Regions from separate parts of the Streptomyces sp. NPDC057302 genome, predicted to be linked through region 1. Evidence: riboswitches for the same ligand, from Rfam matches in the RefSeq annotation. Region 1 holds a riboswitch; each other region holds the start of a gene.
The links. Region 1 has a riboswitch for cyclic di-AMP ahead of ACFUPX_RS11445 (NlpC/P60 family protein). Riboswitches for the same ligand answer to the same signal wherever they lie in the genome.
Positions count from the first base shown of each region.

Region 1 (3,266 bases):
ATCTTCTCGCGCTGCGAGAGCGCGTCGATCATCGCCTCCGCGCGGTCACCGATGCCCCTCTTGGGCACGTTCAGAATGCGCCGCAGCGGTACGGAGTCCTCCGGGTTGGACAGCACGCGCAGGTATGCGAGGACGTCCCGGACCTCCTTGCGCTCGTAGAAGCGGACGCCGCCGACGACCTTGTACGGCAGGCCGACGCGGATGAAGATCTCTTCGAAGACACGGGACTGCGCGTTCGTCCGGTAGAAGATCGCGACGTCGCCCGCCTTCGCGTCGCCCGCGTCGGTGAGCCGGTCGATCTCGTCGGCGACGAACTGCGCTTCGTCGTGCTCGGTGTCCGCGACGTAGCCGGTGATGCCCGCGCCCGCGCCCGCGTTGGTCCACAGGTTCTTGGGGCGGCGGCTTTCGTTGCGCTCGATGACGGCGTTGGCCGCGGTCAGGATCGTCTGCGTGGAGCGGTAGTTCTGCTCCAGGAGGATCGTGGTCGCGTTCGGGTAGTCCTCCTCGAACTGGAGGATGTTGCGGATCGTGGCGCCCCGGAAGGCGTAGATCGACTGGTCCGCGTCACCCACGACGCACAGCTCGGCGGGGTCGTCACCCTCGCCGCCGGCGGGGCCCACGAACTCGCGCACGAGGGCGTACTGGGCGTGGTTGGTGTCCTGGTACTCGTCGACCATCACGTGCCGGAAGCGGCGGCGGTAGTGCTCGGCGACGTCCGGGAACGCGCGGAACATGTTGACCGTCGTCATGATCAGGTCGTCGAAGTCGAGGGCGTTCGCCTCGCGCAGCCGCGACTGGTACATCGCGTAGGCCTGGGCAAGGGTCTTCTCGAAGCCGTCGGCGGCCTGACCCGCGAAGGTCTCCTCGTCGATCAGCTCGTTCTTCAGGTTCGAGATCTTGGCGCTGAAGGACTTCGGCGGGAACTTCTTCGGGTCGATGTCCAGGTCACGGCAGACCAGCGCCATCAGGCGCTTGGAGTCGGCGGCGTCGTAGATCGAGAAGGAGGAGGTGAAGCCCAGCTTCTTCGACTCGCGGCGCAGGATGCGGACGCACGCGCTGTGGAACGTCGACACCCACATCGCGTTGGCCCGCGGCCCGACGAGCTGCTCGACGCGCTCCTTCATCTCGCCCGCGGCCTTGTTCGTGAACGTGATCGCCAGGATCTGCCCCGGGTGCACGTGCCGCTCGGCCAGGAGGTACGCGATGCGGTGCGTGAGGACCCGGGTCTTGCCCGAGCCCGCGCCGGCGACGATGAGCAGCGGGGCGTCCGCGTGCACGACGGCCGCGCGCTGGTTCTCGTTGAGCCCCTCCAGTAGGGCCGCCGGGTCGATCACGGGGCGGGGGGCGCCGCCTCGATAGTGCGCGTCCCGGGGTGTGGGCGCGTCGAACTTCCCGTCGAACAGATCATCCGGAACGGATTCCGGAGCACTGTCCTCGGGCGGCGGCGGGGGCTCTTCCTCCGAAGCCCGCGAGGGCTTGAGGTCCGCCAGGAAGCTGTCATCAAAGAGGCTGCTCATCGCCTCCCGAGTCTAGGCGGCCCCACTGACAACCCGCCCCGGGTTCCGGCCACGTCACTCCGCCTACGCCCTGCCCGCGAACGGTCACGCTCCGCCATGGCCCGGCGTGCCCGCGTCAAGAGCTTCGTAAAGTAACGAAAACGTATCGGGCATATCGAACATCAACCTTCACACGGACCACACGAGTTGGCTAGCGTGCTCCGCAGGCTGCTCGTACTTCCACCGGCGAACCCCGCCGGGAACGGGCGGCCTCCGCCGAGTTCGATCTCCTCGGAGCCGGGGACCCACGATGAACTTGGGGTGAATCGGTCCCGTACGCAGTACGGGACTGTAGGGCAACCTTCCGGAACCACCCGCCCGAACCCGACAGCTAACCCGGTAGGCGGTCTACGGAAGGAGTCGCCTCCCTTGGCGTCGCACCGCAAGCCGCGGACCCGCATTGCCGCCCTACGCGCCACCCCCGCCCTTGGCATCACGACGGCGGCCCTCACCTCCGTGGCCCTCCTGTCGCAGAGCGCGCAGGCGGCGCCGTCCGCGCCGCAGAAGCCCAGCCTCGAAGAGGTGCAGAAGAAGGTCGACGACCTTTACCACCAGGCGGGCGTGGCCACGCAGAAGTACAACTCGGCCAAGGAGCGCACCGACAAACAGCGCAAAAAGGTCGACACCCTCCTCAACGACGTGGCCAAGCGCACCGACAAGCTGAACGAGGCCCGTCAGGAGCTGGGCACCTTCGCCGCGGCCCAGTACCGCACCGGCGCCGTCTCCGAGACCGCCACGATGATGCTCGCCGACGACCCGCAGGGGTACTTCGACCAGAATCACCTGTCGGACCGGCTGACCTCGCGCCAGAAGAAGGCGGTCGACGACTACCAGACGCAGCAGGCCTCGGCGACGAAGCAGCGCACGAAGGCCGCCAAGAGCCTGGAGACGCTGAGCGACTCCCGGGACGACCTCAGGACGAGCAAGCAGACCGTCCAGAAGAAGCTGGGCCAGGCGCGCACGATGCTCTCGGAGCTGACCGCCGAGGAGAAGGCACGGCTCGCGGCGATCGAGAAGAAGAAGGAAGACGAGGCCAAGCGCAAGGCCGCGGAGCTGGCCCGCAAGCAGGAGGCCGAGGCGGAGGCCAAGCGCAAGGCGGCGGAAGAGGCCGCGGCGAAGGAGCGCGAGAAGAACAAGGAGACCCCGGACTCCGGCTCCGGCTCCGGTTCCGGCACCGGCTCGGGCACGGGCACGGGTTCCGGCTCCGGCGGCACGGACAGCGGCTACGCGACGAAGGCCGCGAAGGTCATCAACTTCGCGGAGGCGCAGATCGGCAAGCCGTACGTGTGGGGCGCCACCGGCCCCGACTCCTACGACTGCTCCGGGCTCACCCAGGACGCGTGGAAGGCCGCGGGGATCTCCCTGCCGCGTACGACGTGGGACCAGGTGAAGGTCGGCACCACCGTGAAGACCGCCGACGCCAAACCGGGTGACCTGGTCTTCTTCTACGACGACATCAGCCACGTAGGGATCTACATCGGCGACGGCAAGATGATCCACGCCCCGAAGCCGGGCGCCAACGTCCGCGTCGAGTCGATCTACTACATGCCGATCCACAGCGTGGTGCGGCCCGCGTAACCGTCACGCATGGACGTCACGACGACCCACAAGTAGACGTCACACAAGGAAGGGGCCCTCCACGCGCGCGTGGAGGGCCCTTTCCCACGGGCGGGGTCAGGTCCACAGCACCGCGATGAAGATGTTCGCGAC
Region 1 covers NZ_JBHUZJ010000011.1:116,856-120,121, reverse strand. Annotated here, with positions in the region: gene pcrA (DNA helicase PcrA) at 1-1,517, opposite strand, end outside; cyclic di-AMP (ydaO/yuaA leader) riboswitch at 1,761-1,918, shown strand; gene ACFUPX_RS11445 (NlpC/P60 family protein) at 1,926-3,134, shown strand; gene ACFUPX_RS11440 (hypothetical protein) at 3,231-3,266, opposite strand, start outside.

Region 2 (3,266 bases), on a different contig from region 1:
GAGCCGCGTGGGGTCGTACATGGCCGCTCCCGGTGCAGGAGCCGACGGGTGGTGGGGCGGTCCGTCGGCCGTGGGGCTAAACGACTGCTTAAGGCAGACCCAGGATATTCCACATACCTGCTGAAGGCAGAAGAACGGCAGGCTGGACGCCATGGACGCACAACTGCTCGCCTTCACCGCGGTCGCCGCGGGCATGGTCGCCATGCCGGGCGCCGACTTCGCGGTCGTGGTGCGCAACTCCCTCGCCTCCCGCCGCGCCGGGATCACCTGCGCGATCGGCGTCGCGGGCGGGCTCCTGGTGCACACGGCGCTCGCGGTGGCCGGGGTCGCGGCGGTCCTCACGGCGGTTCCCACACTGTTCCGGGCGCTTCAGGTACTCGGCGGCGCCTATGTGCTCTACCTCGGCTGTCGCGCCCTGCGGTCGGCGGCGCGGCCCCTGGCGGACTTCGGCGCGCCGGACGGCGGGGAGCGGACGGCGGCCGGGGGCAGCCTGCGGCAGGGCTTCCTCACCAACGCCCTCAACCCGAAGGCGCCCATCACCTTCCTCAGCGTCCTGCCGCAGTTCGTGCCCGACGGGAGCCCCGCGATGCCCAGGACGCTGCTGCTCGCGTCCATCATCCTGGCCCTGGCCCTGGTGTGGTTCCCGGTCGTCGCGCTCCTGGTCGACCGCCTCGGGCGCCGGCTGCGCAAGCCGCGTACGGCCCGTGCGATCGAGGCAGGCACAGGAGTCGCGCTCAGCGTGCTCGGCCTGGTGCTCCTCATCGAGGCCCTGACGGTCTGACGTCGTCAGAGGCGCCGGTGTCCGGGGTCGTGCCCCTTCCCTCTCCCTGGCGCTCGCCCGCGCCGCGCACCAGGACGGGAAGCAGGCCCCAGAGGCCCGCGCACATCAGCAGGGTGCCCGCGCTCGCGATGATCCCGCCGGTGCGGCCCACCGCCACGTCCACGACCAGGAGCACCGAACCGGCGAGCGCGAACACCAGGACCGCCATGCCGATACCGGCGAGCCGGGACGACACCCGCACGATCCGCGGCTTGGAGTGCTGCCCGAAGAGCGACCGGTGCACGGCGGCCGGCGCGGTGAACAGCGCGGCGGACAGGACGGCGAGGAGCAGCGTGGTGACGTACGTCGTGCGCTGCACCGTGTCGAGCGAGGGAAAGCGCTCGGTGAAGGCGAGCGTCAGCAGGAACGCGAAGAGGATCTGCACCCCGGCCTGCGTGACGCGCAACTCCTGCAGGATCTCGGCGAAATTGCGGTCGGCGCGCTCGAACGTCGTCTCGTCGCGAGCTTCGGAGGGCTCGTTCCTGGAGGGGGAACCGTTGTTTTCGGACATGGCGACCGAGTATCCGCGCCGACGCGCACCGCGCAGGGCGGGCGCGCCGGGCGGAGGGCCGGTCGGACGGTGGCGGCGGCCCTGCGGCCACCACCACCGCCCTGCGACAGGCCCGGGGCCGGCCGTCAGTGACGGGCGATCAGCGCACCCGGCCGTACGAGACGCTCTTCGTCCAGATCTTCTCGAGGCGCACCACGGTCCCCCTCTTCGGCGCGTGCCAGATCTTGCCCTTTCCGGCGTAGATGCCGACGTGGTAGACGCTCCGGCCGGAGCGGAAGAAGACCAGGTCGCCGCGGGATCGCTTCGACGCCGAGATGTGGCGGGTCTTGTTGTACTGCTGCGCGGCGGTGCGCGGCAGCTTCTTGCCCGTGCGCTTGAACGAGTAGAGCGTCAGGCCCGAGCAGTCGAACCGGTGGGGCCCCGCGGCTCCGTAGCCGTACGGAGAGCCCTTCTTGGAGGCGGCGATCTTGAGCGCCTTCGTCCCGTGAGTCGCGGCCTGCGCGTCCGACGTGAGCCCTGGGGCCACGAGGGTGCCGCCCACGACGGCGAGCGTGAGGGCCGATACGGAACCGGCCCTGGTCAGCAGCGACGGAACATGATTCAGCGCAGTCATGCGCAACCCTTCGTCAACCGCCTGTGAAGGATGACCTGTCGGATTCGGGCTGGCGAAGTTGCCCGGCCGCGTACTGCGGCTTCACCCCAAGGGTCGTTGTCCGGACCTTCCGGACCGACCCGTCATGCCTGGGTCCTCCACTCCTGCCGATGCACCGATGTCGACCGGTCATCCGGGTGGCGGCAGGACTCGGCGTCCGCCCGGACCGCCCCGCCGCTGTGGCGGGGGCTTGTCGTCGGAAGGGATCTTGACCCGAGAAGGGGTCGAATTCCGAGCCGAAACGGCCTTTTGTGAGGCTCCTCACGGCTGAACCGTTCGGGTGGACAAGGTCTGATTCGGGATCGTGACAAGGAGCCGGAGGATCGCTCGACCAGCACCGGAACGAGGAATTCCGGCCATCGCGTACACATCTGACGCAACTGAAGACAGTTCCAAGAACGACGATCGTCTACGCCGAACGAGGTAGCCCGTTTGGTTCGTTTGAGACGGACCCCGGACGGCTTCTGCTTCAGAGGCGTGGTGACGGGTGCTCAGGATGCTGATGGGGGCGGCACGGTGACCCGCCCGGCGCGGCGCTCCCCGTCGAGCACGCGCAGCGCCCGTGCCAGCGTGGGCGCGTGCACGGCGCTCTCGCCCCGCTGGTGCATGAGCGTCAGCGCGTCCCGCAGGGCGGTCGCGCTGCCGACCAGCGCCTGGGCCGCGCGCAGCCCGCCGTAGGTGTCGGAGGCGCGGGCGGGGTTGATCCGGCCCACCAGATCGACCACTTCGAGGTACCGGTCGATCAACTCGCCCTCGGCGCGGGTGAGGGCGGGCAGTGGCGGGAGTTCGGGCGGCAGCATCGGCGGGTCACCTCGCGTCCGGGGTGCGCAGGGACGACTTGCGGCTGGCGATGATGCGGTCCACCAGGCCGTACTCGACCGCTTCGGGGGCGCTGAGGATCTTGTCCCGCTCGATGTCGGCCGCGACGCGGTCAGGGCTCTGACCGGTGTGCTGAGCCAGCAGCTTCTCCAACTGGGCGCGGGCACGCAGGAGTTCGGTGGCCTGGATTGCCAAGTCGGTCGCCTGGCCGTGGATCGGCTCGGCGAGCGAGGGCTGGTGGATCATCACCCGGGCGCCGGGCAGCGCGAACCGCTTGCCGGGGGTGCCGGCGGCCAGCAGCACGGCGGCCGCTGACGCGGCCTGACCCAGGCAGGTCGTCTCCACGTCGCAGGTGACGAACTGGATGGTGTCGTAGATCGCCGTCATCGCGCTGAACGAGCCGCCGGGCGAGTTGATGTAGAGCGAGATGTCGCGGTCCGGCGCCAGGTATTCGAGGTGCATGA
Region 2 covers NZ_JBHUZJ010000017.1:37,506-40,771, forward strand. Annotated here, with positions in the region: gene ACFUPX_RS15165 (LysR family transcriptional regulator) at 1-21, opposite strand, end outside; gene ACFUPX_RS15170 (LysE family translocator) at 152-781, shown strand; gene ACFUPX_RS15175 (DUF6328 family protein) at 759-1,331, opposite strand; gene ACFUPX_RS15180 (C40 family peptidase) at 1,471-1,944, opposite strand; cyclic di-AMP (ydaO/yuaA leader) riboswitch at 1,948-2,120, opposite strand; gene ACFUPX_RS15185 (hypothetical protein) at 2,475-2,783, opposite strand; gene ACFUPX_RS15190 (ATP-dependent Clp protease proteolytic subunit) at 2,791-3,266, opposite strand, start outside.
Region 2: it holds a riboswitch for cyclic di-AMP, as region 1 does, so the genes downstream of both, ACFUPX_RS15180 (C40 family peptidase) here and ACFUPX_RS11445 (NlpC/P60 family protein) in region 1, are expected to answer to the same signal.

Region 3 (3,266 bases), on a different contig from region 1:
GCTGCGCTGGGCCATCTCGACGGCGTCCAGGGTCTCGGTCAGCGAACCGATCTGGTTGACCTTCACCAGGAGGGCGTTGGCCGACTTCTCCTCGATGCCACGGGCGAGGCGCTCCGGGTTGGTGACGAACAGGTCGTCGCCCACCAGCTGGACCTTCTCGCCGAGCTTCTCGGTGATGACGTTCCAGCCGGCCCAGTCGTCCTCGAACAGCGGGTCCTCGATGGAGACGAGCGGGTACGAGGCGACGAGCTCCTCGTAGTACTCGGTCATCTCGGCGGCCGAGCGGGACTTGCCCTCGAACTCGTACTTGCCGTCCTTGTAGAACTCGGACGCGGCGACGTCGAGGGCGAGGCCGATCTGCTCACCGGGGACGTAACCGGCCTGCTTGATGGCCTCGAGGATGAGGTCGAGCGCGGCGCGGTTGGAGTCCAGGTTCGGGGCGAAGCCGCCCTCGTCGCCGAGCCCGGTGGAGAGACCCTTCTCCTTCAGGACCTTCTTCAGCGTGTGGTAGACCTCGGTGCCCCAGCGCAGGGCCTCCGAGAACGACTCGGCGCCGATCGGCGCGATCATGAACTCCTGGATGTCGACGTTCGAGTCGGCGTGCGACCCGCCGTTCAGGATGTTCATCATCGGAACGGGCAGCAGGTGCGCGTTCGGGCCGCCGAGGTAGCGGAAGAGCGGCAGGTCGGAGGCCTCCGACGCGGCGTGCGCGACGGCGAGCGAGACGCCGAGGATGGCGTTGGCGCCGAGCGAGCCCTTGTTGTCGGTGGCGTCGAGGTCGAACATCGCCTGGTCGATCAGGCGCTGCTCGGTCGCGTCGTACCCGACGAGCTCCGGGCCGATCTGCTCGATGACGGCGAGGACGGCCTTCTCCACGCCCTTGCCCATGTAACGGTTGGGGTCACCGTCACGGAGTTCGATGGCCTCGAAAGCACCGGTGGACGCACCGGACGGAACGGCGGCACGACCCGTGCTGCCGTCGTCGAGGCCGACCTCGACCTCGACCGTGGGGTTGCCTCGGGAGTCCAGGATTTCCCGGGCTACGACGACGTCGATGGACGGCACGAGCATCTCCTTCTGGGATGTGACGCGGGTACGCGGGGCGTTGGCCTCGCGGACACGAGCCTAACCGGCTCCCGGACAAGAGCCAGCCGAGCGACCGCCCTGTGGACAAACCGAGAGCAAAATGTTTCCGAACGGAACAAAGCATGGAGGGGCGATGGAGGGCGCCAGGGGCGGCGGAGGGCAAAAGAACCCCGCCCCGGTGCGTACGGGGGATACGCGCACCGGGGCGGGAGGTGAAACGGGCGGCGACGCGTCCGCCGAAGCGCCGCCGCTCTCGGCCTCTCGGCCGAGGTGGGGTTCTCAGCTGAGGTGCAGCTGCTGACCCGGGTAGATCATGTCGGCGTTGTCGATGATGTCGCCGTTGAGCTTGTACACCTTGTGCCAGCCGCCCTTGACGTCCTTCGCCTCGGCGATCTTGGAGAGGGTGTCACCCTTCTTGACCTTGTACTCGCCGTCGCCCTTCTTGACCGTCTTGCCGGTCGGGGTCTCGACGGTCTTCTTCGACTCGGTCTTGGGAGCCTCGGGCTTGGGGGCCTCAGCCTTGGGAGCGGCCTGCTGCGGCTGCTCGGTCTGGGCGCTGGGCTGGCTCTTCGGCTGCTCCTGGGTCTGCTGCGGGGCGCTCTCCTGCGCACCGCCACCCTCGTTGGACGCACCCGAGAGGCCGACGCCGCAGCTCGGCCAGGCACCCTTGCCCTGGCCCGCGAGGACCTTCTCGCCGATCTCGATCTGCTGGGCCTTGGAGGCCTTGTCGGCGGTGGGCGCGTACTTCGTGCCGCCGTACGACGCCCACGTGGACGACGAGAACTGCAGGCCGCCCGTGTAGCCGTTGCCGGTGTTGATGGACCAGTTGCCGCCGGCCTCGCACTGGGCGACGGCGTCCCACTCGGAGTTGGTGGCGGCGGAGGCCTGGCCGGCCGCCATCAGCGGAGCGGCGACGGCGACACCGGTGACACCGGCGAGCGTGGCGACACGGGTGGCCTTGGACGGGCGGCGGTGCTTGCCCTTGCTGGAAAACAGCATGAGTGATCCCCTCACCGACGCCTGCGAGGTGAGCTGTCGGGTTCGGGCCGATGAAGTTGCCCGGCCGCGCTTCTTGAGCGCGACTTAACCCCTAGCCGTTCCCGTCCGTCCTCGCCTCGCTCTCGCGATGCTGAACGGCCGGGCCCGGCGGAAACCTTGGTTCCCCCGCTCCTGCCTACGGCGCTTGCGCGACGACTGTTCCCGAACGGCCAATTGGCAGGACTCGGCGTACCGACCGGCGGGGCCCGCTGTGGCGAGCGGTCACGACCGTAGACATGCGATCGGCCGAAACTCAAAGACGATCAGGGCTTCTGAGACCCATCTCTCACTTGCGCCAATTGGGACATCAAGCGCAAAGCGACTCGCCAACTACCCCTACTTTTCGCCCAAATCGAGGCTCTGACCGGGAAGGATGAGATCGGGGTCGGAGCCGACGGACTTCTCGTTCTCCGCGTACAGCTCGGTCCACCCGCCCTTCACGTCGAGGTCGTCGGCGATGACCGAGAGGTTGTCTCCCGAGCGGACCGTGTACGTCCCGTCGGAGCCGTCCTTCTGACGCTCGTCGCCACGGGACGCGTGCCGGCCCGAACCCTCGCGAGAGGGGTCGCCGGAGGGCTTGTCGTCCGCGCTGTCGCCGCGGTGGCGGCCCTCACCCTCGCCGGCGGGGGAAGTGGGGACGGGCGAAGCGTCGTCGTCCTGCCCGGACTTGCCCGGGTCGCCGGACTCATCCGACGTGCCCGACTCGCCCGACTCGCCCGAGTCACCTGATTCGTCGTGATTCTTGTCTCGCGCCGCATCGCCGTCACCGGCGTCACCGGCGTCGGCGTCGGGCTTCTCCGAGGGCTTCTCCGAAGACTTGGTGCTGCCCGAGTCATCGCCCGAGTCATCGGCCGAGTCGCTCGGCTCGTCGGGTTCGGCGGACTTCGACGGCTCGTCCGCCGGTCCGTCCGTCGACTCGTCCGAGGGCAGTGAGGTGATCGGCGCGCCGGGGTCGACGTCGGCGGCGGCGCCGTCCTGGGTGAGCCCCGCGATGGGAGCGCAACTGGGCCAGGCGCTGGGCCCCTGGTCGTCGAGCACCTTCTCGGCGACGGATATCTGCTGGGAGCGGCTGGCCAGATCGGCGCTCGGCGCGAAGTCGAGGCCGCCGTACTCCTCCCAGTCCTCCTGGGAGAACTGGAGTC
Region 3 covers NZ_JBHUZJ010000098.1:12,674-15,939, reverse strand. Annotated here, with positions in the region: gene eno (phosphopyruvate hydratase) at 1-1,071, opposite strand, end outside; gene ACFUPX_RS39250 (transglycosylase family protein) at 1,366-2,085, opposite strand; cyclic di-AMP (ydaO/yuaA leader) riboswitch at 2,089-2,278, opposite strand; gene ACFUPX_RS39245 (transglycosylase family protein) at 2,461-3,266, opposite strand, start outside.
Region 3: it holds a riboswitch for cyclic di-AMP, as region 1 does, so the genes downstream of both, ACFUPX_RS39250 (transglycosylase family protein) here and ACFUPX_RS11445 (NlpC/P60 family protein) in region 1, are expected to answer to the same signal.